DNA from 2 places in the Pseudomonas sp. p50(2008) genome. Region 2 is predicted to be linked to the other one. Evidence: predicted binding sites of a transcription regulator. Region 2 holds the regulator's gene; the other holds the start of a gene.
What was found. Region 2 encodes FliA, which starts transcription of late flagellar genes. Its sites were predicted from a motif close to CTAAAGTTTNNNNNNNNNNNGCCGNTAA; they were not measured.
Positions count from the first base shown of each region.

Region 1 (16,156 bases), on a different contig from region 2:
CAGGTCCTGGGCAAGGGCAGCAAGACGCGATTGTTGCCAGTGGGTAAAAAAGCCCGCGAAGCCTTGGAGCTGTGGCTCCCGTTGCGGGCCATGACCAACCCGGCGGACGATGCGGTGTTTGTCAGCCAGCAAGGTCGGCGCCTGGGTCCGCGCGCGATTCAGGTACGGGTCAAGGCCGCCGGTGAACGCGAGCTGGGGCAGAACCTGCACCCACACATGCTTCGACATTCCTTTGCCAGCCACTTGCTGGAGTCCTCCCAGGACTTGCGCGCGGTGCAGGAATTGCTCGGCCATTCGGACATCAAGACGACGCAGATCTACACCCACCTGGACTTCCAGCACCTGGCGACGGTCTACGACAGTGCCCATCCACGGGCCAAACGCATTAAGGGCGATGATTCATGACTCTCCAACTGATCACCTTCGACCTCGACGACACGCTCTGGGACACCGCCCCGGTGATCATCAGCGCTGAAGCGATACTGCGCACCTGGCTCACCGATCATGCGCCCAACCTGGGCGCGGTGCCGGTGGAACATCTGTGGGCCATTCGCGAACGCATCCTGAGCATCGAGCCAAACCTCAAGCACCGCATCAGTGCCCTGCGTCGACGCGTGTTGTTCCAGGCGCTGGAAGAAGCCGGCTACCCTCACGCAGAGGCGTCTGAACTGGCCGATCAGAGTTTTGAAGTGTTCCTGCATGCCCGGCACCAGCTGGAAATCTTCCCTGAGGTGCAACCCACCCTGGAACTGCTGGCCAACCATTACGCTCTCGGCGTGGTCACCAATGGCAACGCTGACGTGCGTCGTTTAGGGCTGGCGGACTACTTCAAGTTCGCGTTGTGCGCCGAAGACATCGGCATCGCCAAACCCGATGCCCGGTTATTTCATGAAGCCTTGCAGCGCGGTGGCGCCACGGCTGAGACGGCGGTGCACATCGGTGATCATCCGGGTGATGACATCGCGGGGGCACAGCGGGCTGGCTTGCGGGCGATCTGGTTTAATCCGGCGGGTAAAATCTGGGAGGCCGATCACTCGCCTGATGCCGAAATTCGCAGCCTGACCGAATTGCCGGCGTTGCTGGCTCGCTGGAACTCCCGACACCCGTCCTGATATCACCGATATCCCCTTGTAGGAGTGAGCCTGCTCGCGATTGCGGTGTGACATTCAGCATTTATGTTGCCTGACACACCGCAATCGCGAGCAGGCTCACTCCTACAGGGGATCTTTGTTTAACCCATGAAAAAGCCCGCAGCGACGGCGGGCTTTTTCAGCAAGCAAGGGCAGACGCTTAGATAGGCCGGCTGCCGTACTTGTTATCAGGCTTCTTGGGAGGATCGGCGACCACATTGGCCTCCACTTCCTGCACCTTGCCGCCCTTGGCCAGGAACTCTTCCATTGCCCGCGCAAGCGCATCGCGCTCTTTATTCTTCGCTTCGACGCTCGGCAGCTCATCGACCGAAACCGCAGCCTTGGCTTTGCCTTTGGCGGTCGGAACGGGCGTTTCACCGCCATCGTCTTCAGCGACGTCTTCCGCCGCTGCTTCCAGACCTTCTTCGGTTTCGTCGTCGTCGCCTACTTCGAGGTCGTCGTTTTCCAGATCATCGTCGCTCATGTTCTACCTCATGACTTGCGAAAAGCAGATTAGTTATAGCCCAGCTTCACCGTCTGTCGACGGCTGCCAGAAAAAATTCCACCGCCATTGGTGACCAACGGCTTATGCCCCTTCACCGTGCAAGGTGGCAAGGACTTTACGGGCACCGCCATGATCACGGTGCTCGCCCAGATAAACGCCTTGCCAGGTGCCCAACGCCAGTCGGCCTGCCGAAATCGGCAAACTGAGCTGACAGCCAAGTACGCTGGCCTTGAAGTGCGCCGGGAGGTCGTCCAGGCCTTCGTCGTTATGCTCATAGCCGTCTGTTCCTTGTGGGATCAGACGATTGAAAAATCGTTCGAAGTCGCGACGTACCGCCGGATCGGCGTTCTCGTTGATGGTCAACGACGCCGAGGTATGCTGCAGCCACAAGTGCAACAGACCGACCCGACATGCCTTGAGTTCAGGCAAGCCGGCGAGTAACTCGTCCGTTACCAGATGAAAGCCTCGGGGCCTTGCCCGCAAGGTAATCAGAGTCTGTTGCCACATACAGTTCTCCGCACGTTCGGGGCGCATTCTAGCGCGCTCTGGGAAAAAACAAAGGCCCTAATATTCCTTCAACGTTGTAAGCGATTGGCCGTACAAAATTGCCTGTTGAAAAGGTGTCGAAAGCTGACAGAAAAAACCTTTCAGCCTCACCTTCAATGACAAATCCCGGACAAAAAAATGCCCGGCGAACCGGGCATTTTTTTGCGCGTACTTACAAGTTGTAGCCGCGTTCGTTGTGAAGTGCCAGATCGAGACCGACCGCTTCCTCTTCCTCGGTCACGCGCAGACCCATGACGGCATCCAGGACCTTGAGGATGATGAAGGTGACGATCGCGGTGTAGATCACCGTGAAGCCGACGCCTTTGCACTGAATCCAGACTTGTGCGGCAATGTCGGTCACAGTGCCGAAACCACCCAGGGACGGTGCGGCAAACACACCGGTCAGGATCGCGCCGAGGATACCGCCGATGCCGTGTACGCCAAATGCGTCCAGGGAATCGTCATAACCGAGTTTGCGTTTCAGCGTGGTCGCGCAGAAGAAGCACACGACGCCCGCTGCCAGACCAATCACCAGTGCACCCATCGGGCCCACGGTGCCAGCGGCAGGGGTAATTGCAACCAGACCGGCCACAACACCCGATGCAATACCCAGAGCACTTGGTTTGCCGTGAGTAATCCACTCAGCGAACATCCAGCCCAATGCAGCGGCAGCGGTTGCGATCTGGGTGACCAGCATCGCCATACCTGCAGTGCCGTTTGCTGCAGCAGCAGAGCCGGCGTTGAAACCGAACCAGCCTACCCACAGCATTGCAGCACCCATCAGCGTGTAACCGAGGTTGTGCGGAGCCATTGGCGTGGTCGGGAAGCCTTTGCGCTTGCCCAGTACCAGGCAGCAAATCAGACCAGCCACACCGGCGTTGATGTGCACAACGGTGCCGCCAGCGAAGTCCAGCACGCCCCAGTCCCACATCAGGCCACCGTTACCGGACCAGACCATGTGCGCGATCGGCGCATAAACCAGGGTGAACCAGATGCCCATGAAGATCAGCATGGCGGAGAACTTCATCCGCTCGGCGAAAGCACCGACGATCAACGCAGGGGTAATGATGGCGAAGGTCATCTGGAAGGTGATGAACACCGCCTCAGGAAACAGTGCCGCAGGACCGGTCAGGCTCGATGGCGTGACACCGGCGAGGAACGCCTTGCCCATGCCGCCAAAGAACGAGTTGAAGTTGACGACGCCCTGCTCCATGCCGGTAGTGTCGAACGCAATGCTGTAGCCATAAATGACCCACAGAATGCTGATCAGACCGGTAATGGCGAAGCACTGCATCATCACGGAAAGAATGTTTTTGGACCGAACCATGCCACCGTAGAACAGCGCGAGGCCGGGAATGGTCATGAACAGCACGAGGGCTGTCGAGGTCAACATCCAGGCGGTGTCGCCGGAGTTGAGGACTGGGGCCGCCACTTCGTCTGCCGCCATAGCCAGGCTGGGCATTACGAGGGACAACAGGGCTCCTAGCCCTGCGAATTTACGCAGAGTCATATTGTTTTCTCCTGGGGCGTTGGGTTTGTGGCGGCTTTTTTAGATTGCGTCGGTATCGGTTTCGCCGGTACGGATGCGAATCGCCTGTTCCAGATTAACCACGAAGATCTTGCCGTCACCGATCTTGCCGGTGTTGGCTGCCTTGGTTATCGCTTCGATAACCCGATCAAGATCCTTGTCGTCAATGGCGACGTCGATCTTCACCTTTGGCAGGAAATCGACCACGTATTCCGCGCCGCGATACAGCTCGGTGTGACCCTTCTGCCGACCGAAGCCTTTGACTTCAGTAACGGTAATGCCCTGCACGCCGATCTCGGACAGCGACTCGCGCACGTCGTCCAGTTTGAACGGCTTGATGATGGCAGTGACTAGCTTCATGAAAACTCTCTCCCGAATTGGTGGACTTGCCCCAGGAAAACAAACCCGACTCAAGTCTAAGCGCAGTGCCTGGCTTTGTAACGCATCGTCGGCCTTACCTGCCCGTCCGACGCCAGTTAACCGCTCCTGACGAAACACTTCCCCGTTCCGCTCGGCGCACTGCATTCGTCACAGCGACTGCATCAGTGCATGGGTCACTAGGCACTAAGCAGAAAGCTTGCCATCTCCACAAAAACCACTGAATTCAATCCATTGGCCTCGACGACCGACCACTTCACCCGAATGGCCCGCTGTATACGCACAACAACGGTGCGCTGCCGTCCGTCCGCATGCGCGAAAAGCGTGCATCCCTGCCATCGAGATTGACTATAGACACTGCGTGATACACTGCCCGCCATTGTTTCCAGGACCTTTCCCATGCTCGCGCCTAAAGACTTCCTCGACGCCCTGACAGGCACCGCCTCCCGCCTCTTCAGCGGCGACACCCCGCTGCCGAAAAGCGAAATCGAAAGCCAGTTCAAGGCGTTGTTGCAGAGCGGCTTCAGCAAGCTGGACCTGGTGAGCCGGGAAGAGTTTGATAGTCAGATGGTCGTACTCGCACGCACCCGTGCACGGCTGGAAAGCCTTGAGGCGAAAGTCGCCGAGATGGAAGCGAAGCTAACCCCGCCAGCCGAATAAACGCTTCAAACCCTGTGGGAGCGGGCTTGCCCGCGATTGAAGGTCAGCACGACCTGTAGGAGCTGCCGCAGGCTGCGATCTTTTGATCTTGAAGCCTGCAAACATCCCGGCAACGTCCTACAAAATTCTCATCCGCCGTCCGATTGCGCCGCACAACTCCGGTTCCTAAGCTCACCCACTGCTGAATGTTCAGCACTGGGTTTGGCGACCTGGAAGTTTAAGGAGCGCGACGACCATCGACTCGAGTCATGGCGGTTGTGCGTGGGAGACCTTCGGGTCTGCCGGGTTCCTTTTGCTCCGGCTCGCCAACCCGCGCACAACTGCCACCCAATTGTTTGGCGACAATTACTGGCAGCCCTTTAGGCAAAAGGAGCTGTATCAATGAATTGCAATGACGATTATCTAACCCCGCACGTCTTCACCCGCCACAAACTCCACCTCCACGCCCTTCTACTCGAAAACCAACCCTGGTTCAGCGCCCGCGACTTGGGCCGCCTCATCCGCCTCTACATCGACGAGCGCACCCTTCGAAAACTCGACCCGGACCAACACCAATCCGCTCGAACGCTCATCCACGGCAGCCTGGAAAACACCCTGCTGATCAGCGAATCCGGCGTCTACGCACTGCTCGTCTACCACTACTGCCCCGAATACCGAAGCCTGCGCGAATGGCTCACCCACGACGTGGTGCCAGCACTCCGAGACGCAGAGCAACCGACCTCAACAGAACGCCCGCAACTAAGCCTGATCAATTGGCCGGGGATGTCATTGAGCCTGCTGCACTGGAACAACCAGCCGTGGATTCGATTACAAGACGTGCCGCACGTACTGCCTGATCGCACGGCACCAAGGCCGGCACTCCTTACGCCGTGGTGGAAGCGAGCTTCGCGGGCGCTGCAATCGTTTTGACACTCACTTTCAACGACTACGTTTTCCCGTAAAAGACGTAGTCCTTTTCCATAACCAAACCCAAGTTCACCCGCCACGCTCTGACGCCCTTCATTGATCTCGGCACGGTCCTACATTAGCCAACTCCTGCAACTGATTACGTGACCATACCTACGTCCGCTACCTTTTTTGGCTCGACCTTAATAGTACAAACGCGATGAGAAGAAAGGGAAAAGGCACAGAACTCCGCAATCAGATATTCAAGTCTGATGCTCGGTTGCGTTGAGATCGAGGTGCAAGAACCCGACCCGGGTGCCATCTCCTATTATCAAAAACTTGGAATCATTTTTGACAAGACCAACCGCCTTGTCATTTCTATAGACGACCAATAAGATCAATCTACTCATCCAGGCATGCGAGATGTCTATGAAACGTAAAAAGCAAAAAGCGAAGCCGCTAATGATTGCTGACTATCATGCCGAGGCGCTCCGTTTGGCCGGGAGCGTTTCTACCAGCCAACATCGCTTTTTCAAAGTAGCAGCAATGTATGGCAAAGAGCTTGAACCTGATGGCTTGCTGGCAGGTGCACGAGCCTGACCGTGATACCTAAATAAACCGCCGAGAGGCGGTTTTTTTTCGGATCCACATAGCTCACCAACAATCGCAACATCCTGCGAAAGTTTGACGCCTGCGCCAACAGGCTAAACCATCTACTCGCGACTACCCTTGAAAAGCCGCAGGAAGCGGTCCTCTGTCAGCTCAAGGAACGACCATGTCCCTCTCCATCGTCCACAGCCGTGCCCAGGTTGGCGTGGAAGCACCTGCCGTTACCGTCGAAGTCCACCTCGCCAATGGCTTGCCATCACTGACAATGGTCGGCTTGCCTGAGGCAGCGGTGAAGGAAAGCAAGGACCGTGTACGCAGCGCGATCATCAATTCAGGGCTGCAATTTCCGGCGCGGCGCATCACGCTGAATCTCGCGCCGGCGGATCTTCCCAAAGATGGCGGACGGTTTGATCTGGCGATTGCCTTGGGGATTCTTTCGGCCAGTGTCCAGGTGCCGGCGCTCACACTGGATGACATCGAGTGTCTGGGAGAGTTGGCGCTGTCGGGGGCAGTAAGGGCCGTGCGAGGCGTGCTACCGGCAGCACTGGCGGCGCGCAAGGCCGGTCGTTCGTTGATGGTGCCGCGGGCGAATGCCGAGGAGGCCTGTCTGGCGTCAGGGTTGAAGGTGATCGCGGTGGATCACCTGCTGGAAGCCGTTTCGCATTTCAATGGGCACCTGCCCATTGCGCCTTACGTTTCAGATGGCTTAATGCATGCCAGCAGGCCCTACCCGGATTTAAACGAGGTGCAGGGCCAAATGGCGGCCAAGCGTGCCTTGCTGATTGCCGCGGCGGGTGCGCATAACCTGTTATTCAGCGGACCTCCGGGGACGGGGAAGACGTTGCTCGCGAGCCGCCTGCCAGGCTTGCTGCCACCGCTGGCCGAGAGCGAAGCACTGGAAGTCGCGGCCATCAAGTCGGTGGTCAGTTGCGTCCCCTTGAGTCACTGGCCACAGCGCCCGTTCCGGCAGCCCCATCACTCGGCTTCCGGCCCTGCATTGGTCGGCGGCGGCTCGAAACCGCAACCCGGCGAAATCACCCTCGCCCATCACGGCGTACTGTTTCTGGACGAACTTCCCGAGTTTGATCGCAAAGTATTGGAAGTGCTGAGGGAGCCGCTGGAGTCGGGACATATCGTGATCTCCCGGGCCAAAGACCGGGTGAGGTTTCCGGCTCGCTTCCAATTGGTGGCGGCGATGAATCCTTGCCCCTGTGGATATCTTGGCGAGCCCACGGGCCGCTGCTCCTGCACGCCGGACATGATTCAACGCTATCGCAACAAATTGTCAGGCCCGCTGCTGGATCGTATCGACCTGCACCTGACCGTCGCCCGGGAAGCCACCGCGCTGAATCCAGCACCTAAACCAGGCGATGACACCGCAACGGCGGCCGCTCTGGTTGCCGAAGCTCGGGAGCGACAGCACAAGCGTCAGGGCTGCGCGAATGCGTTCCTCGATCTGCCGGGTTTGCGCGCTCACTGCACGTTATCCACAGCGGATGAACACTGGCTGGAATCTGCCTGCGAACGGCTGACATTGTCGCTGCGTTCGGCCCATCGGTTGTTGAAGGTAGCGCGCACGTTGGCGGACCTTGAGCAGGTCGATGAGATTACACGGGGGCATTTGGCGGAAGCGTTGCAGTATCGGCCGGCCACTCAGTAAATGCCGAAACCGAGTCGTCCCCATCGCGAGCAGGCTCACTCCCACAGGGTTTGTGTTGTTTGCAAGATTTGCGAACGGCGCACACCTTGTGGGAGTGAGCCTGCTCGCGATGGCGATCTCAGAGACGACTCACCGAAACCGGTCAACCTCGGAACGCAACTCCGCTGCCAGGCTTTCCAACTCTTTAGCCGTCACAGCCAGGTTCGACACCACTTCGCGCTGCTCACTGTTCGCCAACGCAATGCTTTGCAAATTGCTACTCAGCAACGTTGCCGTGCTGCTCTGCTCCTGGGTCGCCGTCGTGATGGCGGCAAACTGCTGACCCGCCGAGCGGCTCTGCTCATCGATCCGCGCCAGCGCCGTGGCGACATTGGCGTTACGTGACAAGCCCTCCTGCATCAGCACATTGCCCTGCTCCATGGTGCTGATGGCGTTGCCCGTCTCTTGCTGGATGCTTTGGATCATCACCGATATTTCATCCGTGGCCTGACGCGTACGCGAAGCCAGATTGCGAACCTCATCCGCCACCACCGCGAATCCACGGCCCTGCTCACCGGCACGGGCAGCTTCGATCGCCGCGTTCAGCGCCAGCAGGTTGGTCTGTTCGGCAATCGAAGTAATTACCCCGACGATGCCGCCGATTTCCTGCGAACGCTGACCCAGGGTGTTGATCACGGTCGCGGTGCTGTTCAGTGCGCCAGCGATCTGTTCCAGAGACGAGGACGCTTCCTCCATCGATGTACGACCGATCCGCGTTTGTTGTGCGTTCTCTTGAGCCAGGCGCTCGGTGCTGCCCATGTTGTCGGCAATGTTCAACGAGGTCGCACTGAACTCCTCCACAGCACCGGCCATGCTGGTGATTTCACCCGACTGCTGCTCCATTCCTTCGTATGCGCCGCCAGATAACCCGGACAACGCCTGTGCGCGCCTGTTGACCTCTTCCGAGGCTTTGCGGATGTGTTCCACCATGGTCGACAGTGCCTGACTCATCTGATTGAAAGCCCGGGCCAACTGACCGATTTCGTCGTGGCTCGACACGTTCAGGCGCACGCTCAAGTCACCTGCACCCAAGGCTTCGGCCTGACGCACCAGATCGCCCAGCGGCGCGAGCTTGCTACGCAACAGCCAGACTGCCGAACCCACCGCAATCAACATGGCCAGCAGGCTGCCAATTGCCAATCGAATCCCGACGCTCCAGGTCACCGCGTTGATTTCAGCTTTCGGCATGCTCGCGACCACCGACCAGGGGCCGCCCTCAAACGGCACCGCCACGCTGTAGAACGCTTCGGACTTGTCGCTCCAGAAATCGCCCGTTCCCGGTGTCTTGGACAGTGCAAGGATGGCCGGAACGGCCTGATCCAGCGCTTGCACGCCAGCGATCGGCACCAGCCACTTGCCCTGCTCATCCAGCAACGCCAACGAGCCGGTTTGACCAATACGGAAACGCTTGAGGTTGGCAAATTGCGCATTCTGCGCATCGGTGTAATCGAATCCTACAAACAGCACGGCGATGACCTTGCCGCCACTGTCACGTACGGGGGTGTACTGCGTCATGTAGGACCGTTCGAAGAGCAAGGCACGACCGACGTAGCTCTGCCCCGCCATCAGGCGTGCATAAGCCGGATGCGCGTGATCGAGCAGCGTACCGATGGCCCGCGTGCCGTCCTGTTTGCTCAGGGACGTACTGACGCGGATAAAGTCATCGCCGTTGCGCACGAACAACGTGGCGACGCCGGCGGTCATTTGCTTGAACTCGTCCACTTCGCTGAAGTTGTTGTTCAGCACTTCGCTGCCCAGGTGCAGGCCGGGAGTCTGTACGCCGGCCACTGTCACCGGCTCATCAGGATGCAGGCTAAGGCCGACGCTGAAACGCTTTTCGAACAATCCGCTGAGGCGCTGGGTGCTTTCGCGCAACGTACCGTGGAAGGTGCTCAACTGATCGGCCAGCAGCCGGGCTTCACTGGCCAGATGTTCTTCGCGGGTGGCGAGGTTGGCTGTATCCAGCGAGCGCAACGCGAACAGCGTACTGCCGCTGATGACCACCGCCAGTATCACGGCCAGCGCTAGCCCCAGTTGTGAGGCGATCCGGGCACGAGGTTGAGACATGACTGCTCCTGGCCGAGTGACCGGATCATCCTGATCGCGACGCACACTCAGCAAAATTTCTAATAATGGGAATTCGGTCGAACCTGCACGAAGGTTCCACCTGCAGACTTTCGGCGGCAAAGCTGAATACTTGAGTGATTCACCGGGAGATAGCTCAAAGCCGTCATTGCGACGGCTCTATCGATTCAGCTCAAATGCTCGACATCGGGCAACTCCATTGCCCGAACTTCGCCTTGCAGGAAATCACTGAGTCGGCGCATTCGTTCGCCGCCGGGGCGGGTTTTCGGCCAGACCAGGTAATATTTCTCACCGCTGGCGACAGCCGTCGGCCACGGCAAACTCAGGCGCCCTTGCGCCACATCCTCGGCCACCATCAGCAGATCGCCCATCGACACACCGTACCCGCGCGCAGCGGCGATCATGCCCAGCTCCAGCGTATCGAACACCTGCCCACCCTTGAGCGACACCTGATCGGCCATATCCATGCGTTCCAGCCAGTTGCGCCAGTCGCGACGATCCGGGGTCGGGTGCAGCAATTCAGTGTTGGCCAGGCGCGTGACATCCCAGGGTTGATCGTTCAAAAGGTTCGGCGCGCCGACCGGGATCAACTCTTCCGGAAACAGGTAGCTCGCCTCCCAGTCAGGCGGGAAATGCCCGTTGCTCAGCAATACGGCGCAGTCGAAGGGCTCGTCGTTGAAATCCACCGAGTCGACGTCCATCCAGGCGCTGGTCAGCTGCACTTCATTGCCCGGTTGCAGGTGACGGAAGCGACTCAGTCGTGCCAACAGCCAGCGCATCGTCAAGGTCGAGGGGGCCTTCATGCGCAAGACGTCGTCTTCCGCGCGCAAGGTATTGCACGCCCGTTCAAGCGCAGTGAAGCCTTCGCGAATCCCCGGCAATAGCAAACGGGCTGATTCGGTCAACTGCAGGTTTCGGCCACTGCGGTGAAACAGTCGACAGGCAAAATGCTCTTCGAGCGTACGAATGTGCCGACTGACAGCGCTCTGCGTGATCGACAGCTCTTCTGCGGCTCGGGTGAACGAACTGTGGCGCGCTGCTGCTTCGAATGCGCGAAGGGCATACAAGGGAGGAAGACGACGGGACATCGGGAACGCTCCTGCAACTGCGCAACATGAACCAGACGCAAACTATTCTGCATGAGTTTGAATCATGCGACCCATCCTTTTTATCCCTTTGTGCAATCCCCTGAGAGCGCCGAGAATCGACGGTCTACTGTTCCCCTTGAAAATTGAGCGTGATGATCATGAAGCATCCAGCACGTGTTGAACTCTGGGCCATTCTGCGGCTGGCGGGGCCGTTGATTGCCTCACAGTTGGCGCACATGCTGATGGTTCTTACCGATACGTTGATGATGGCCCGCCTCAGCCCCGAGGCGCTGGCCGGCGGCGGTCTGGGGGCGGCGGCCTATTCCTTCGTGGCGTTTTTCTGCATCGGTGTAATTGCTGCGGTCGGCACCCTGGTATCTATCCGCAAAGGTGCAGGCGATACCGTTGGGGCGGCGCGACTGACCCAGGCGGGGTTGTGGCTGGCGTGGTTGATGGCGCTGGTGGCGGGCTTGCTGTTGTGGAACCTCAAGCCGGTGTTGTTGCTGTTCGGTCAGACCGAAACCAACGTCCAGATGGCTGGGCAGTTTCTGTTGATCCTGCCGTTCGCCCTGCCCGGCTATCTGAGCTTCATGGCCCTGCGCGGTTTCACCAGTGCGATCGGCCGGGCGACGCCCGTCATGGTCATCAGCCTCGCCGGTACGGTCGCTAACTTCCTGCTCAACTATGCGTTGATCACCGGCATGTTTGGCTTGCCGAAATTGGGCCTGGTCGGGATCGGACTGGTCACGGCCATTGTCGCCAACCTCATGGCAGTGGCACTCGCGTTGCACATCCGCCGGCATCCCGCGTACGACGCTTATCCGTTGCGCGCGGGCCTGTCGCGGCCCAATCGTCAGTACCTCAAAGAGCTTTGGCGCCTGGGCCTGCCCATTGGCGGCACCTATGCGGTGGAAGTCGGGCTATTTGCCTTTGCCGCGCTGTGCATGGGCACGATGGGAAGCACGCAATTGGGGGCGCATCAGATCGCGCTGCAAATCGTTTCGGTGGCGTTCATGATTCCGGCGGGACTCTCCTATGCGATCACCATGCGCATCGGCCAGCATTACGGCGCGGGGCAACTGCTGGATGCGCGGTTGGCAGGCAGGGTCGGCCTGGCCTTCGGAGCGATAGCGATGCTGGGTTTCGCGATGGTGTTCTGGCTACTGCCAAATCAGTTGATTGGTTTGTTTCTGGACCACAACGACCCGGCGTTTCGCCCGGTCATTGAGCTCGCCGTGAGTCTGCTGGCGGTGGCGGCGTGGTTCGAGCTGTTCGACGGTACGCAAACCATTGCCATGGGCTGCATCCGTGGGCTCAAGGACGCCAAGACTACATTCCTTGTCGGACTGGGTTGCTATTGGCTGATCGGTGCACCGGCCGCTTGGTGGATGGCCTTCCATTTGGACTGGGGGCCGACGGGAGTCTGGTGGGGTTTGGCGCTGGGCCTGGCTTGCGCGGCGGTGGGTCTGACGCTGGCGTTTGAATGGAAGATGAAGCGGATGATCCGGCGGGAGCCGTCTTCGGCGGAAAGTTTCCAGATCGCCCAGCCTGACTGAAGTTTCCTGTAGGAGCGAGCCTGCTCGCGATGAGGTCGTATCAGTTAACATCAATGCCACTGATACATCGCTATCGCGAGCAGGCTCGCCCCCACAGTTGATTATCGGCTAACTCACGACTTCCAATGCAGGCTGCTGGCTCGAACCAAACGTCAAATACTCAACCAGTTCCGCCAACGGCAGCGGCTTGCTGATCAGGTATCCCTGCACCTGATCGCAACCAAACCCGCGCAACAGATCCAGCTGTGCCGCGGTTTCCACCCCTTCTGCAACCACTTCCAGGTTGAGGTTATGCGCGAGGTTGATCATCGCGTGGACCAGTTTGCGATTTTCCTCACGCTCTTCCATTCCACCGACAAAGCTTTTGTCGACCTTCAGCAAGGCAATCGGCAGGCTGTTGAGGTGCACGAACGACGAAAATCCGGTCCCGAAATCATCCAGTGAGAAGCGCACACCCAGGCGCCCGAGGGCATCCATGGTCTGCTTCACCAGATCGCTGCGGCGCATGACTGCCGTTTCGGTCAACTCGAACTCCAGCCACTGCGCCTCGACGCCGCGCTCGACGATCAAGCGACTCAATGTCGGCAGCAGCTGGCTGTCCTGAAACTGCCGGAATGACAGGTTGATCGCCATGTGCAACGCCGGCAGACCGCGCTCGCGCAGCGCCTGCATGTCACGCAACGCACGGGAAATAACCCAGTAACCCAGCGGCACAATCAAACCGCTTTGCTCGGCCAGCGGGACAAATTCGCTCGGAGGCAATAAGCCACGCTCGGCATGCCGCCAGCGCACCAAGGCTTCGAGGCCGACGATTTGCCCGTCTTCGAGATTCAGCCTGGGTTGGTAATGCAGCTCCAGTTCATCCCGACGCAACGCCCGGCGCAGCTCGCTTTCGAGGTCGGCCATGCTGCGAGCATTGCGGTTGATGCGTTCGTTGAAGATGTGGAAGGTGCAGCCCTGCGTGCTCTTGGCCTGCTGCATCGCGATGTGGGCATGCCACATCAGCGGATCGGCGCCGGCCTGGGCCCGGGCGTGGGCAATGCCCAGGCTGGAACCGATCAACAGGCTTTCGCCGTCAACCCAATAGGGCTCGGCCAGGGCTTCAGTGATTCGTTCCGCCATCCATTCCGCGCGTTGAGGGGCGCGACGGGTGTCGATCAGCAAGGCAAATTCATCGCTGCCCAGCCGCGCCAGCTGATCACCGGCTTCAAGCTGGCTTTTCAATCGCGCGACGACTTGCAGGATCAACCGGTCGCCAGCCTGATGGCCAAGGGCGTCGTTGGCATGGCGAAAGTTGTCGAGATCCAGGTGACCGAGCGCCAGGCCACGGCCGTCGTTTTCCACCAGCCGCGCCGCCAGCAACGTCTGGAACCCCTGCCGGTTGGCGATACCGGTCAGCGGGTCTTGCTCGGCCAGGCGCTGCAGGGTGTTTTCCAGCAGACCGCGTTCGCGCACATGGCGCAGGCAGCGACGCAACATGCCCGAATCCAGCACGTCGCGCACCAACCAGTCACTCACACCATCGGGTGGCGAAACGGGTTCGTGTTCGAGCAGCAATACAGTCGGCAGAGTGCATTGGCCAGGCAGCGGCGCCAGTGCAGGAATCGTCAACAACACCGCATTGCGGTTGTCATCGAACAGACTGCTGACCGACTCCCAGCTCGGCGCGCTGATCAGCACGGCCGAGCTCCCCATCGGAGCCAGACACTCGCGCAACAACGCTGCCCACGCTGGCTCTTCGGCCAGTAGCAGCAAACGCAAGGGTTCGACAGGCGTAGACAAGCTAGCTCCCTAGACTCTGCAAAGAGGTGGCGACGGGCATTATGCCGCGCCGATAACCAATGACCAAATGACATCAGTTATCAAACGAGGCTTTTGTATCAGGAATTACGAACATTAGACGCAAATTAATCATGCATCCTGCGTGAAAGTATCAAAACCGGCAAATAGAGATCGCGTGTTACGTCACAAGTCGGAGAGAGCAGCACAATTCGCTGAGCCTGTTAAAATGCCGGCCCATTTCGCAAACGACTCCCTGATTCCGTATGTCCCGACTCAATCCCCGGCAGCAAGAAGCCGTGAGCTACGTCGGCGGCCCTCTTTTGGTGCTCGCCGGCGCTGGCTCCGGCAAGACGAGTGTGATCACGCGCAAAATCGCGCATTTGATCCAGAACTGCGGCATTCGCGCCCAGTACATCGTCGCCATGACCTTTACCAACAAGGCCGCGCGCGAGATGAAGGAACGGGTCGGCACCCTGCTCAAGGGCGGCGAAGGCCGCGGCCTGACGGTGTGTACCTTCCACAACCTGGGCTTGAACATCATCCGCAAGGAACACGTTCGCCTGGGCTACAAGCCGGGTTTTTCGATCTTTGACGAGACCGACGTCAAAGCCTTGATGACCGACATCATGCAGAAGGAATACTCGGGCGACGACGGCGTCGACGAGATCAAGAACATGATCGGCTCGTGGAAAAACGACCTGATCCTGCCGCCCGAAGCCCTGGAAAACGCGCGCAACCCCAAGGAGCAGACCGCCGCCATCGTCTATACCCACTATCAGCGCACGCTCAAGGCGTTCAATGCGGTGGACTTCGACGACCTGATCCTGCTGCCGGTAAAGCTGTTCCAGGAACACGCCGACATTCTCGAAAAGTGGCAGAACAAGGTCCGCTACCTGCTGGTGGACGAATACCAGGACACCAACGCCAGCCAGTATTTGCTGGTGAAACTGCTCATCGGCACGCGCAACCAGTTCACCGTGGTGGGCGACGATGACCAGTCGATTTATGCCTGGCGTGGCGCGCGTCCGGAAAACCTGATGCTGCTCAAGGACGATTACCCGTCCCTGAAAGTGGTAATGCTGGAGCAGAACTATCGCTCCACCAGCCGCATCCTGCGTTGCGCGAACGTGCTGATCTCCAATAACCCGCACGAATTCGAAAAGCAGCTGTGGAGCGAGATGGGTCACGGCGATGAAATCCGCGTGATCCGTTGCCGCAACGAAGACGCCGAAGCCGAGCGTGTGGCCGTTGAGCTGTTGACCCTGCACTTGCGCACCGACCGGCCTTACAGCGACTTTGCGATCCTGTACCGCGGTAACTACCAGGCCAAGTTGATCGAACTGAAGCTGCAGCACCACCAGATTCCCTATCGTCTGTCTGGCGGCAACAGCTTCTTCGGACGTCAGGAAGTGAAAGACCTGATGGCCTACTTCCGCCTGATCGTGAACCCGGACGACGACAACGCCTTCTTGCGGGTGATCAACGTCCCGCGCCGGGAAATCGGTTCGACCACGCTGGAGAAGCTGGGTAACTACGCCACCGAGCGAAAGATCTCGATGTACGCCGCCACCGATGAAATCGGCCTGGGCGAGCATCTGGACACCCGTTTCACCGATCGCCTGTCGCGATTCAAGCGCTTCATGGACAAGGTCCGCGAGCAGTGCGCGGGCGAAGACCCGATCTCCGCGCTGCGCAGCATGGTCAT
Region 1 is NZ_JACMYF010000002.1:388,849-405,004, reverse strand. It holds gene xerC (tyrosine recombinase XerC) at 1-405, shown strand, start outside; gene H7698_RS06885 (HAD family hydrolase) at 402-1,112, shown strand; gene sutA (transcriptional regulator SutA) at 1,291-1,614, opposite strand; gene H7698_RS06875 (secondary thiamine-phosphate synthase enzyme YjbQ) at 1,717-2,142, opposite strand; gene H7698_RS06870 (ammonium transporter) at 2,354-3,691, opposite strand; gene glnK (P-II family nitrogen regulator) at 3,731-4,069, opposite strand; gene H7698_RS06860 (accessory factor UbiK family protein) at 4,487-4,747, shown strand; gene H7698_RS06855 (BRO-N domain-containing protein) at 5,129-5,656, shown strand; gene H7698_RS06850 (hypothetical protein) at 6,062-6,232, shown strand; gene H7698_RS06845 (YifB family Mg chelatase-like AAA ATPase) at 6,408-7,901, shown strand; gene H7698_RS06840 (methyl-accepting chemotaxis protein) at 8,031-10,007, opposite strand; gene H7698_RS06835 (LysR substrate-binding domain-containing protein) at 10,193-11,113, opposite strand; gene H7698_RS06830 (NorM family multidrug efflux MATE transporter) at 11,272-12,669, shown strand; gene H7698_RS06825 (putative bifunctional diguanylate cyclase/phosphodiesterase) at 12,778-14,451, opposite strand; gene rep (DNA helicase Rep) at 14,715-16,156, shown strand, end outside.
Region 1: a site for FliA is predicted at 10,115-10,142, ahead of H7698_RS06840 (methyl-accepting chemotaxis protein). Genes of this name have one in related genera too.

Region 2 (14,449 bases):
CGGTATCGAGGACTTTCAGATTGCCGGCCTGGCTCGGCAATATGCCGAGGAACCACTCTGGCTGACCGAACAGCGGTGTCAGTTCGTGACCTTCCAGCGAGTAGATCGAACCCAGGCACACCAGCGGCACGGCCAGTGTCAATCCGGCGACATCGAACAACAGGCATTCGAATGGCTCGGCAGCCCAGGATGGGCGACCGTCGGATGCCACAGGTGGTGGCGTAGTGCCGGGCGGCAGGTGGACCTCGACGACCGGTGGCACCAGGGTTTGTAGAAGCGGGGCGATGGTCGATACGGGTGCCAGAACCGGAGCCAGTGCTTCGACGACCATCACCGGCGCTTTTTTTACCTCTGGTTCGGAAACGGCAGTGGATGGCTGCGCATCGCGGGCCTGTTCTTCGAGCACGGCGGCCTGGAACTCATCCAGCGCAGCTTCAACCTCGACAGCTTCGACAACCTCGATGACGTCGGCGAGCGCTTCGACCTGCGCAGGCAACTCTTCGGTCGCATCCTGCAGCAAGCTGTCCAGATAGGACTGCAATGCCATTTGCGGGCGCGACGTGAGCTTGACCGGCCGATTCACTGACACACCCCCACTGCGGCAGCTCCTACAGGGATTGGGTTCATTCAGGCCACCGCCGGTACAAGTTGCTGCGCCAACAGGTGTTTGAGCAACGAGCGGTACGCGAGAACACCGCGGCTCTTGCCGTCGAACTGTGAAGGCGTCAGACCGGCACGGCTGGCGTCGCGCAAACGTGTATCGACCGGGATATAGCCTTGCCAGATTTCTTCCGGGTACATGTCGCGCAGCACTCGCAGTGTGCCAAGGGACGCCTGGGTACGGCGGTCGAACAAGGTCGGCACGATACTGAAAGGCAGCGGTTGTTTGCGTGAACGGTTGATCATCGCCAGGGTGTTGACCATGCGTTCAAGGCCTTTGACGGCCAGATGCTCGGTCTGCACAGGAATCACCAATTGCTGGCTGGCAGCAAGGGCATTGACCATCAGCACACCCAGCAGCGGCGGGCTGTCGATCACGGCGTAATCAAAGTCCTGCCACAGCTGCGCCAGACTCTTGGCGATCACCAGGCCCAAACCACTCTGCCCCGGCGACTGACGCTCAAGGGTTGCCAGTGCGGTGCTTGAGGGCAACAGCGAAATGCTCTCATGGCTGGTCGGTAACAGCAGTTGCCCAGGCAACCCCGCCGGAACGCTGCCCTTGTGCAGGAACAGGTCGTAGCAGCTGTGTTCCAGGCTGTCGGGGTCGTAGCCGAAATAGCTGGTCATAGAGCCGTGGGGATCGAGATCGACCACGACCACGCGCTTGCCTGCCTCGGCCAGCAACCCGGCTAAAGCAATGGAGGAAGTGGTTTTACCAACACCACCCTTTTGATTGGCGACTGCCCAGACTCTCATTCAGATTGTTCCTCCCGGCCGAAAATGCCGACCGAGAAATAGCTCAGCGTATTAATGCGGGTGACGGAGAATTGACGGCGCTCTCTCGTCCCGGCGGCTTGACCGGTGCAGGTGCAGTTTGTGTGCCAGCCCGCTTCAATGCGGCATCCGGCTGTGCATTGGCGGTTCCGGTGCTGGTGAGGCTGCGACGTACATCAAGATTTCGTGAAACCACCAAGACCACGCGACGGTTGCGCGCACGCCCCTCTGCCGTAGCGTTGTTGGCCACCGGCTGGAATTCGCCATAACCCACCGAGGCCAGGCGACCCGGGTTCACGCCCTGCATCGCCAGCATGCGCACAATGCTCGCCGACCGAGCGGAAGACAGCTCCCAATTGGTCGGGTATTGCGCGGTACGGATCGGTTGATCGTCGGTAAAACCTTCAACATGAATCGGGTTATCGAACGGCTTCAGGATCACCCCGACCTTGTCGATGATGCTGAAGGCCACGTCGCTGGGCATGGCGTCGCCGCTGCCAAACAACAGGCTGGAGTTGAGTTCGATCTCGATCCACAACTCGTTGCCACGCACGGTCATCTGATTGGAGCTGATCAGATCGCCGAACGCCGCACTGATGTCATCGGCGATGCTTTTCAGCGGATCGTTGGCGGCTTGAGCGATACCGGCGTCGACCTGCTCGCTGTCCTTGACCAGCGGCTTGGCCGGGGTCACTGACCTGGGCCGTTCATCGCCGATAGGGATGGGTTTCAGGGACCGGTCGGCATCGTTGAAGACGCCGATCAACGCCTCGGAAATCACCTTGTACTTGCCTTCGTTAATTGAAGAGATCGAGTACATGACCACGAAGAACGCGAACAGCAACGTAATGAAGTCGGCGTAGGAAACGAGCCAGCGTTCATGGTTTACGTGTTCTTCAGGTTGTCGGCGACGAGCCATCGTCCATGTCTCCCATCAATCCATGAAGCCCTGAAGCTTCAACTCGATAGAGCGAGGGTTTTCACCTTCGGCGATCGACAGAATGCCTTCAAGCAACATTTCGCGATAACGCGACTGTCTTAAGGCGATGGCCTTGAGTTTCGCAGCGATCGGCAGCAACACCAGGTTGGCACTGGCCACGCCGTAAATGGTGGCGACGAAGGCGACGGCAATGCCGCTGCCCAGTTGCGACGGATCGGCCAGGTTGCCCATGACGTGGATCAGGCCCATGACGGCGCCGATAATGCCGATGGTCGGCGCGTAGCCACCCATGCTTTCGAAGACCTTGGCGGCTTCTATATCTCGGCTTTCCTGGGTGTAGAAATCCACTTCCAGGATGCTGCGAATGGCTTCCGGTTCGGCCCCATCCACCAGCAGTTGCAGGCCCTTGCGCGAATAATTGTCCGGCTCGGCATCGGCCACCCCTTCCAGTCCGAGCAAGCCTTCCTTGCGAGCGGTCAGGCTCCAGTTGACGACGCGATCAACGCCGCCGGCCAGGTCCACGCGAGGCGGAAAAAGAATCCAGACCAGAATCTGCATGGCACGCTTGAAGGCACTCATCGGCGACTGCAACAGCGCCGCACCGACGGTGCCGCCGATGACGATCAACGCCGCCGGGCCGTTAGCCAGCGCGCCGAGGTGGCCGCCTTCAAGGTAGTTGCCGCCAATGATGGCAACGAACGCCATGATGATCCCGATGAGGCTTAGAACGTCCATCAGATGCACGCCTCGACCAGGTGCTTGCCAATTTCGTCCAGGCCATACACCGCGTCGGCGAGTTCAGCTTTGACGATGGCCATCGGCATGCCGTAGATCACGCAACTGGCTTCATCCTGAGCCCAGATCGAGCTACCACCCTGTTTAAGCAAGCGCGCCCCTTCACGGCCATCGGCGCCCATGCCGGTCAGTACCACCGCCAGAACTTTGTCACCGTAGGACTTGGCCGCAGAACCGAAGGTGATGTCCACACAGGGCTTGTAGTTCAGACGCTCGTCACCCGGGAGGATTTTCACCGCGCCACGGCCGTCGATCATCATCTGCTTGCCGCCCGGTGCCAACAACGCCAGGCCCGGACGCAGGATGTCGCCATCCTCTGCTTCCTTGACGGTGATGCGGCAAAGCTTGTCCAGACGCTCGGCGAACGCCTTGGTGAACGCGGCGGGCATGTGCTGAATCAACACGATGGGTGCCGGGAAGCTGGCCGGCAATTGGGTCAAGACGCGCTGCAAGGCCACCGGCCCGCCAGTGGACGTGCCGATGGCGACCAGTTTGTAGGCTTTGCGTTTGGGTGCGGGCGACGACGGCGCAGACGATGCCGGTGCGGGAGTACGAATTGGAATCGGTGCCGGACGTGCAGGCGCACTGCTGCCGTAACTACCCACGCTCGAAGGCGCAGTTGGCGCAACGGGAGCGACGACGGGGGCTGGCGCGCTGTAGGTGGCGGCACGGCGATTACTGCGCGAGATGGTATGGATCTTCTCGCACAGCAGTTGCTTGACCTTGTCCGGATTACGCGAGATGTCCTCGAAGTTTTTCGGCAGGAAATCCACCGCGCCAGCGTCGAGTGCATCCAGGGTGACCCGGGCGCCTTCGTGCGTCAGCGAGGAGAACATCAACACCGGCGTCGGGCAGCGTTGCATGATGTGCCGCACTGCCGTGATGCCGTCCATCATTGGCATCTCGTAGTCCATGGTGATCACGTCTGGCTTGAGGGCCAGCGCCTGGTCGATCGCCTCTTTTCCGTTGGTCGCCGTACCGACGACCTGGATGTTCGGATCCGCTGAAAGAATTTCCGAGACGCGGCGGCGGAAAAAACCCGAATCATCCACCACCAGGACTTTGACTGCCATAAACACTCCGTTAGACGGAGCGAGGCTCAGTCGCCCCGCTCCACCAGAATCAAATACGCCGTGTGGCGTAACGCTTGAGCATGCTCGGGACATCGAGAATCAGCGCAATGCGACCGTCACCAGTGATGGTGGCGCCCGACATGCCCGGGGTTCCCTGGAGCATTTTGCCCAATGGCTTGATGACCACTTCTTCCTGGCCCACCAGCTGATCGACGACGAAGCCGATTCGCTGTGTACCTACCGAGAGGATCACCACGTGGCCCTCGCGCTGCTCTTCATGAGCGGCGGAAGCGACCAGCCAGCGCTTGAGGTAGAACAGTGGCAGTGCCTTGTCGCGCACGATCACCACCTCCTGACCGTCGACCACGTTGGTGCGCGACAGGTCGAGATGGAAGATCTCGTTGACGTTCACCAACGGGAAGGCGAACGCCTGATTGCCCAACATGACCATCAGCGTCGGCATGATCGCCAGGGTCAATGGGACCTTGATGACAATCTTCGAACCCTGGCCCTTGGCCGAGTAGATGTTGATCGAACCGTTGAGCTGGGAAATCTTGGTTTTCACCACGTCCATTCCCACGCCACGGCCCGACACGTCGGAGATCTCGGTTTTGGTCGAGAATCCCGGCGCGAAAATCAGGTTGTAGCACTCGGTGTCGCTCAGGCGATCGGCCGCATCCTTGTCCATCACACCGCGCTTTACCGCGATGGAACGCAGGACATTAGGGTCCATGCCTTTGCCGTCATCGGAGATCGACAGCAGGATATGGTCGCCTTCCTGCTCCGCCGCCAGGATCACTTTGCCGCCCCGGGACTTGCCCGATGCTTCGCGTTCTTCCGGCGATTCGATACCGTGGTCGACGGCGTTGCGCACCAAGTGGACCAGCGGATCGGCCAGGGCCTCGACGAGGTTCTTGTCGAGGTCGGTTTCTTCGCCAACCAGTTCCAGGTTGATCTCTTTCTTGAGCTGGCGAGCCAGGTCGCGAACCAGGCGCGGGAAACGCCCGAAGACTTTCTTGATCGGTTGCATCCGGGTCTTCATGACCGCGGTTTGCAGGTCAGCGGTGACCACATCGAGGTTCGACACCGCCTTGGACATGGCCTCATCGGCGCTGTTGGCGCCGAGTCGGACCAGGCGGTTACGCACCAGTACCAGTTCGCCAACCATGTTCATGATTTCATCGAGACGCGCGGTATCGACCCGCACGGTGGTCTCGGCTTCGCTGGCGGGCTTATCCGCCGGCGGAGCAGCTTGAGCTCGAGCAGGAGCGGCCTTCGCGACTTCGGCTTTTGGCTCGGGAGCTTTGGCAACCGGCTTGGGGGCTGCAGCCTTGGCGACCGGCGTGGCGACCGATGCACTGGCGCCGGTAGCGGTACCGACTTCAGTGAACTTGCCTTTGCCGTGCAATTCGTCGAGCAGCGCTTCGAACTCGTGATCGGAGATCAGATCACTGCCCACTGCGGCGGCAGACGGAGCGGCCGGCACAGGCGCCGAAGCAATCGCCGACTCCAGCGCTTCGACCGCAAAGTTGCCCTTGCCGTGGAGCTGGTCCAGCAGTGCTTCAAATTCTTCGTCGGTGATATCGGAACTATCGCCTGCCGCTTTAGGAGCCGCGGGCGCAGGGGGAGCCGCTGGTGGAACCACGGCATCGACGGCGAACTGGCCTTTACCGTGCAACTGATCGAGCAATGACTCGAACTCGGCATCGGTGATTTCATCGCTGGTCGCGCCAGCGTTGCTGACAGGTGCCGGAACAACAGGCGCGGCCTCGGCCTGCGCCTTGACGGCATTCAGGGAGTCCAGCAGCTGTTCGAATTCGTTGTCGGTAATGTCACCTGAATCGCTTTCAGCAACCGGTGCCACGTCGACAACCGGCACCGCTTCGTCGGACGACTGCGGTTCAGCCAGACGGGCCAGTGCCGCCAGCAGTTCAGGCGTGGCAGCCGTGATCGGGCTGCGCTCGCGGACTTCAGTGAACATGCCGTTCACCGCGTCCAGTGCTTCGAGAACCACGTCCATCAATTCCGAGTCGACGCGACGTTCACCCTTGCGCAGGATGTCGAAGACGTTCTCGGCGATGTGACAGCACTCCACCAACTCGTTGAGCTGGAGGAAGCCGGCGCCCCCTTTTACAGTGTGAAAACCGCGAAAAATTGCATTGAGCAAGTCCGCATCATCCGGTCGACTTTCAAGCTCGACCAGCTGTTCGGACAGTAGCTCTAGAATCTCGCCGGCCTCAACCAGGAAATCCTGAAGGATCTCTTCATCGGCGCCGAAGCTCATTAATGGGGTGCTCCTACAGGTCTAAAATCCAAGGCTGGATAGCAAATCGTCCACATCGTCCTGACCGGACACAACGTCTTCTCTTTTATCGGCATGAATCTGCGGACCTTCACCCTGAGAGAGATGTTTTTGTGGATCTTTTTCAGCCAGCATCGCTTGACGGTCATGTTCGATGCCCGCAAAGCGGTCCACCTGACTGGCCATCAGCACGAGCTTGAGCAGGTTGCTTTCAACTTCGGTGACCAATTGAGTCACGCGCTTGATGACCTGACCGGTGAGGTCCTGGTAATCCTGAGCGAGCAGAATATCGTTGAGGTTGCTCGTTACGACGCGGTTGTCTTCGCTGCTGCGTGTGAGAAAACCGTCTACGCGCCGGGCGAGTTCGCGGAACTCCTCGGCACCGACTTCACGGCGCATGAACCTTCCCCAATCCGCGCTCAGCGCCTCGGCTTCATTGCCCAGGCTGGTGACCAGCGGCGTGGCGTTTTCAACGAGATCCATTGTGCGGTTGGCCGCCGCTTCGGTCAGCTTGACCACATACCCCAGACGTTCGGTCGCGTCCGTGATCTGCGAGACTTCCTCGGCCTGTGGCATGTTCGGGTCAATCTGGAAATTGACGATCGCGCTATGCAACTCGCGAGTGAGCTTGCCCACTTCCTGGTACAGGCCGCGATCACGGGTCTGGTTGAGCTCATGGATCAGTTGTACTGCGTCGCCGAACTTGCCTTTTTCAAGGCTTTCGACCAATTCGACCGCATGTTTTTTCAGGGTCGATTCGAAATCGCCCTGTGAAATTTCATTTTGCTCCATAGCTCCCCCGTGGCGCAGTTGCTCAACCAATGCGTTCGAAAATCTTTTCGATTTTTTCTTTTAACGCCTGGGCCGTGAAGGGCTTGACCACATAGCCGTTTACACCGGCCTGGGCTGCTTCGATGATCTGCTCGCGCTTGGCTTCAGCGGTAACCATCAGCACCGGAAGATGCTTGAGCCTTTCATCGGCGCGCACGTGGCGCAGCAGATCGATACCGGTCATGCCCGGCATGTTCCAGTCCGTTACCAGAAAGTCGATGCTGCCGCTGTTGAGGACCGGAATGGCAGTGGTGCCATCGTCAGCCTCGACCGTGTTGGTGAACCCAAGGTCACGCAACAGGTTTTTTATGATCCGCCGCATCGTTGAGAAGTCATCAACGATGAGGATTTTCATGTTCTTGTCCAATTCGACCTCCAAGCAGTCTTAAACGCGTCCAGCACCTGGACACGCCATTTCATTCAATCCGGCAAAGCATTCGATGACTGTCTGGAGCACAGCAGATCGAGACCGGTGCGTACAGAACCCACCAGCCTCGTTCGCAGTGTCCCCACACTGCCTTCAGCGCGCTCGCCACTCCCCCAAACGCCCCCGCAAACGGGCCGCGCACTGGCTGTGTAACTGGCTGACCCGCGATTCGCTAACCCCCAGGACCTCACCGATTTCCTTGAGGTTGAGCTCTTCGTCGTAGTACAGCGCCAACACCAGTCGCTCACGCTCCGGCAAATTGGCAATCGCGTCCGCCAGCGCTGCCTGGAAGCGTTCATCTTCCAGATCGCGCGACGGTTCGAGATGAGCACTGGCGCCATCCTCGTGCAGCCCTTCGTGTTCGCCGTCTTGCAACAGATCGTCGAAACTGAATAACCGGCTGCCCAGGGTGTCGTTCAAAATCCCGTAATAATCGTCGAGACTCAATTGGAGTTCGGCCGCAACTTCGTGATCTTTAGCGTCGCGACCGGTTTTAGCTTCAATCGAGCGAATGGCGTCGCTGACCATTCGGGTATTTCGGTGGACCGAACGTGGCGCCCAGTCCCCTTTGCGTACTTCATCGAGCATCGCGCCGCGGATTCGTATGCCCGCGTACGTCTCGAAACTCGCGCCTTTGCTGGCGTCGTATTTGGTCGACACTTCAAGCAGGCCGATCATGCCGGCCTGGATCAGGTCTTCGACCTGGACACTGGCCGGCAGACGCGCCAGCAAGTGGTAGGCAATCCGTTTTACCAGTGGCGCGTAACGCTCGATCAGCTCGTACTGCGCATCACGGGCCGATTTTTTATAGAGGTTATAGCCACTGGCGGTCATAGCACGGGTCCTGCAGTTTGTTGCACGAGGCGCTCCACGAAGAACTCCAGATGCCCACGCGGGTTGGCAGGCAATGGCCAGGTGTCGACCTTTTGCGCGATGGCCTTGAAGGCCAGCGAACACTTGGAGCGCGGGAATGCTTCATACACGGCGCGCTGCTTCTGCACGGCCTTGCGCACGCTTTCGTCGTACGGCACCGCACCGACGTATTGTAAGGCGACGTCGAGGAAGCGATCCGTGACCTTGGTCAACTTGGCGAACAGGTTGCGACCTTCTTGCGGGCTCTGGGCCATGTTGGCCAGGACACGGAAACGGTTCATGCCGTAATCACGGTTGAGCAGTTTGATCAGGGCGTAGGCGTCGGTGATCGAGGTCGGCTCATCGCAGACCACCAGGAGGACTTCCTGAGCGGCGCGGACGAAACTGACAACCGAATCGCCGATGCCCGCCGCCGTGTCGATCACGAGCACGTCGAGGTTGTCGCCGATATCGCTGAAGGCCTGGATCAGGCCGGCGTGTTGCGCCGGGGTCAGATGAACCATGCTCTGTGTGCCGGACGCGGCCGGAACGATACGAATCCCGCCCGGGCCTTGCAACAGAACGTCGCGTAGCTCGCAGCGGCCTTCGATCACGTCGGCCAGGGTACGTTTGGGTGTCAGTCCGAGTAGAACGTCGACGTTAGCCAGTCCGAGGTCGGCGTCCAGAAGCATGACGCGCCGGCCGAGCTCTGCTAGAGCCAGGGACAAGTTCACTGACACGTTAGTTTTCCCGACGCCACCTTTGCCGCCGGTCACCGCGATAACCTGTACGGGATGCATGCTGCCCATGTTATTTCTTTACCTTGTCTTGCATAGACGGAGGCCACATTACTGGCTGCGCGTTCACAAACGGAACAATGCATGGCAGACCATCGATGTAGGTACAAAAACTATTCATTAATACCTCAGCTAACCTGCTTGGTCGGGCTGTGGTAAATATCAGCGAACATGTCAGCCATGGCTTCTTCGCTGGGTTCTTCCTGCATTTGCACGCTGACCGCGCGACTGACCAGCTGATGACGACGCGGCAGATGCAAATCATCCGGAATCCGCGGGCCATCGGTCAGATAGGCCACCGGCAATTCATGACTGATGGCCAGGCTCAACACCTCGCCCAGACTTGCCGTTTCATCCAGTTTAGTCAGGATGCAGCCGGCGAGCCCGCAGCGCTTGTAACTGTGATAAGCGGCGGTTAGAACCTGTTTCTGGCTGGTGGTTGCCAGAACCAGATAATTTTTCGATTTGATGCCACGCCCGGCCAGACTTTCCAGCTGCATGCGCAGTGCCGGATCGCTGGCCTGAAGGCCTGCGGTATCGATCAGCACCACGCGTTTGCGCAGCAAAGGATCCAGCGCCTGCACCAGCGACTGACCCGGGTCGACGTGAGTGACCGGGACATTGAGGATGCGGCCAAGGGTCTTGAGCTGTTCCTGGGCACCGATACGGTAGCTGTCCATGCTCACCAGCGCGATGTTTTGCGCGCCGTACTTGAGCACGTAACGCGCGGCGAGCTTGGCCAGGGTCGTGGTTTTACCCATGCCGGCAGGGCCGACCATGGCAATGACACCGCCCTCTTCCAGCGGCTCGATTTCCGGTGTGGCAATCATGCGCGCCAGGTGTGCCAGCAACATGCGCCAGGCCTGACGTGGCTCGTCGATGCCAGTGATCATCGCCAGCAGATCACGGGACAACGGGCCGGAGAGGCCGATACGCTGCAGACGACGCCACAGGTTGGCCTGCGCCGGGCGGCTGCCCTGCAATTGGTTCCAGGCTAAGGACCCAAGCTGTACTTCCATCAGTTCGCGCAGGCTGTTGAGCTCGAACCGCATCGAGTCGAACGCGCGCGGGTCGACGCCGCCCGTCGCAGCAGGCGCCGGGGCAGGTCGTGGAGGTTCTGTATAAGTCGGTTCGATCAGCGGTTCGGCGGCAGTCAACGGCAGGCCGGCGAACAATTGGCGATTGGTGCTTTTCTCGCTCTCGCCCTCGCTGCGCAGGCTCAGTTCGGCCTGGGCGGTGACGATCCGCGATTGGGTCTTGCGCAACTCGTCTTCAAGTTCCATGTTCGGAACACGTGGCGCCAGCGCCGACAGTTTGTAATCCAGGGCAGCCGTCAGCTCTACGCCACCGGCGATCCGGCGGTTGCCAATGATGGCCGCATCGGCGCCCAGCTCATCGCGAACCAGTTTCATGGCCTGACGCATATCGGCGGCGAAAAAACGCTTAACTTGCATAAACCACTACCTCAGCCGTTGGGCCCTACTGTCGCAACGATGGTCACTTGCTTGTTGTCAGGAATTTCCTGATACGCCAACACATGCAAACCCGGGACTGCCAGTCGGCCAAATCGCGAGAGCATCGCGCGAACCGGACCGGCTACCAGCAGAATCACCGGTTGACCTTGCATTTCCTGACGCTGCGCCGCGTCGATCAACGAGCGTTGCAGTTTCTCAGCCATGCTTGGCTCCAGCAGAACACCCTCTTCCGAGCCTTGCCCTGCCTTCTGAAGACTATTGAGCAATATCTGTTCCAACCTTGGCTCCAGCGTGATAACTGGCAGCTCGGAGTCAGTGCCTACAATGCTTTGGACGATTGCACGGGATACGCCGACGCGTACGGCGGCCACCAGAGCGGCGGTATCTTGACTCTTCGCCGCATTGTTGGCGATGGCCTCGGCAATGCTGCGAATGTCCCGTACCGGCACTTGTTCGGCCAACAGCGCTTGCAAGACTTTGAGCAACTGCGACAGCGACACCACGCCCGGCACCAGCTCTTCTGCCAGTTTCGGCGAGCTTTTGGCCAGCAATTGCATGAGTTGCTGCACTTCCTCGTGCCCGATCAGCTCACTGGAGTGCTTGTACAGAATCTGGTTCAAGTGGGTTGCCACCACTGTACTGGCATCGACCACAGTGTAACCAAGAGACTGAGCCTGGGCACGTTGACTGACTTCAATCCAGACGGCCTCAAGTCCAAAAGCCGGATCTTTGGCGGTGATGCCGTTGAGTGTCCCATAGACCTGACCGGGGTTGATGGCGAGCTCCCGATCCGGGTAAATCTCTGCCTCGGCCAGAATGACCCCCATAAGGGTCAGACGATAGGCACTCGGTGCAAGGTCGAGGTTGTCACGTATATGCACAGTCGGCATCAGAAAGCCCAGATCCTGGGACAGCTTCTTACGCACGCCCTTGATCCGCGCCAGCAGCTGACCACCCTGGTTGCGGTCCACCAACGGAATCAGGCGATAGCCGACTTCCAGACCAATCATGTCGATCGGGGTGACGTCATCCCAGCCAAGCTCCTTGGTTTCCTGTGCACGGGCCGGCGATGGCAGCAGCTCCTGCTGACGCGCCACCTCTTGCAGGGCCTGAACCTTGACGGTGTTTTGCTTTTTCCAGAACAGGTAAGCCCCGCCAGCCGCTACTGCGGCCATGCTGAGGAAGGAGAAGTGCGGCATGCCGGGCACCAGGCCCATCACCGCCATCAAACCCGCTGCCACCGCCAACGCCTTGGGCGAGGCAAACATCTGACGATTGATCTGCTTGCCCATGTCTTCCGAACCGGAAGCACGGGTCACCATGATTGCCGCGGCAGTGGACAGCAGCAGTGATGGCAATTGCGCCACCAAACCGTCACCGATGGTCAGCAGCGCATAAACCTTACCGGCATCGCCGAAGGTCATGCCGTGCTGGAAGATACCGACCGCCATGCCGCCGATCAGGTTGATGAACAAAATCAGCAGGCCGGCGATGGCGTCGCCACGAACGAATTTGCTGGCACCGTCCATGGAACCGTAGAACTCAGCCTCCTGGGCCACTTCCGTACGGCGCATTTTCGCCTGGTTCTGATCGATCAGCCCGGCGTTCAAATCGGCGTCGATGGCCATTTGCTTGCCGGGCATTGCGTCGAGGGTGAATCGCGCGCTCACCTCGGAAATCCGCCCGGCACCTTTGGTCACCACGACGAAGTTGATGATCATCAAGATGGCGAAAACCACGATACCCACCACGTAGTTGCCGCCGATCACCACCTCACCGAACGCCTGGATCACCTTGCCCGCGGAGGCATGACCGTCCTGACCGTGCAGCATCACCACCCGCGTCGAAGCGACGTTCAATGCCAGCCGCAACAACGTTGCCACCAACAGGATGGTGGGGAACACCGCGAAATCCAGTGGCCGCAAGGCGTACACGCACACCAGCAGAACGACGATCGACAGCGCAATGTTGAACGTGAAGAACACGTCCAGCAGGAACGGCGGGATCGGCAACATCATCATCGCCAGCATGACCAGCAGCAACAACGGCACGCCCAGATTGCCCCGACTTAGATCGGCAACGTTTGTGCGAGCAGTGTTGAGTAACTGAGAGCGATCCACCGGTTTTTCCCCGTCCCTTAAAGCAAACTTTTGACGCCAGAAGCAGGCGCAGAGCGGCTACTGCAAGAAGCCTTCCAACTTTTGCGGGGGGTTTAAACAGAGGGGGTTATCGGAGGATCTTTGTTGCATGGCCGGACCTCAGCAAACCCAACGCATGAACCCAGAGCACCAGACAGGAGGTAAAAGTAAGTATCTGGCTCGACACTTAATGCGTACCGAACCTATCGATTCTGCCTGCGGATGCGTAGCAGTGGTTTAATCCCTGGCAAGGACTTCGTCCTCGCACGCAGCCTCGCAGGCCGGGCAGCTGCTACAGGCGTACCTGTCAGGAATCGCGACGCAAATCCGGCGGAATCGGCAAATCTTCCTTCAGCGGATCCGGGCGTTTACCCTTGCCCGCGCGGTACTGGCGAATCTGGTAGACGTACGCCAGCACTTGCGCAACGGCCAGATAGAGGCCGCCGGGGATTTCCTGCTCCAGCTCCGTGGAGTAATAAATCGACCGCGCCAGCGCCGGCGACTCCAGTAACAGCACATTATTGGCCACGGCAATTTCACGCATTTTCAACGCCAGGAAATCACTGCCCTTGGCCACCAGCATCGGCGCCCCGCCCTTGTCCGGGTCGTACTTGAGCGCCACGGCGTAGTGGGTCGGGTTGGTGATGACTACGTCAGCATCGGGGATCGCTGCCATCATCCGGCGCTGGGACATGTCCCGCTGCAGTTGGCGAATCCGTTGTTTAACCTCTGGTCGCCCCTCTTGATCCTTGTGTTCGTCGCGGATTTCCTGCTTGGTCATCTTCAGTTTCTTGGCGCTTTCCCAGAGCTGAAACGGCACGTCCACCGCGGCGATGATGATCAGGCCGCAGGCCATCCACAATGAGCTCCAGCCGACGACTTGCAGGCTGTGAATGATGGCCATGTCCAGCGGCTCATGGGCGATGCGCAGCAGGTCGTCGATGTCCGCTGACAGCACGGCCAGCGCCACAAACAGGATGATGAAAAACTTCGCCAAAGCCTTTAGCAGCTCTATCACGGCCTTGGATGAGAACATCCGTTTGAGCCCTGCGCCGGGGTTCATGCGGCTGAATTTGGGGGCCATGGTGCCGGCGGAAAATAGCCAGCCACCCAGGGAAATAGGACCGATCAATGCCGCCAGCAGCAAGGTAATCATCACCGGTTGAATCGCCAGCAGGGCAATCAGTCCTGAATGCATCAGGTAGGCGCCCATCGCGCCCTGGTCGAGCACCACTTCCCGCGACAACGAGAAGTTCATCCGCATCAGCTCCATCAGGTCCTGGGCCAGCGCGCCACCGAAGATCAGTAGCGCACCGGAACCGGCGAGCATGATCGCCAAAGTGTTGAGCTCTTTGGAACGGGCGATCTCGCCCTTCTCACGGGCG
Region 2 is NZ_JACMYF010000001.1:881,412-895,860, forward strand. It holds gene H7698_RS03960 (CheW domain-containing protein) at 1-583, opposite strand, end outside; gene H7698_RS03965 (ParA family protein) at 628-1,416, opposite strand; gene motD (flagellar motor protein MotD) at 1,460-2,353, opposite strand; gene H7698_RS03975 (flagellar motor protein) at 2,369-3,109, opposite strand; gene H7698_RS03980 (protein-glutamate methylesterase/protein-glutamine glutaminase) at 3,109-4,242, opposite strand; gene H7698_RS03985 (chemotaxis protein CheA) at 4,292-6,526, opposite strand; gene H7698_RS03990 (protein phosphatase CheZ) at 6,548-7,336, opposite strand; gene H7698_RS03995 (chemotaxis response regulator CheY) at 7,359-7,730, opposite strand; gene fliA (RNA polymerase sigma factor FliA) at 7,896-8,636, opposite strand; gene fleN (flagellar synthesis regulator FleN) at 8,633-9,463, opposite strand; gene flhF (flagellar biosynthesis protein FlhF) at 9,580-10,905, opposite strand; gene flhA (flagellar biosynthesis protein FlhA) at 10,917-13,046, opposite strand; gene flhB (flagellar biosynthesis protein FlhB) at 13,372-14,449, opposite strand, start outside.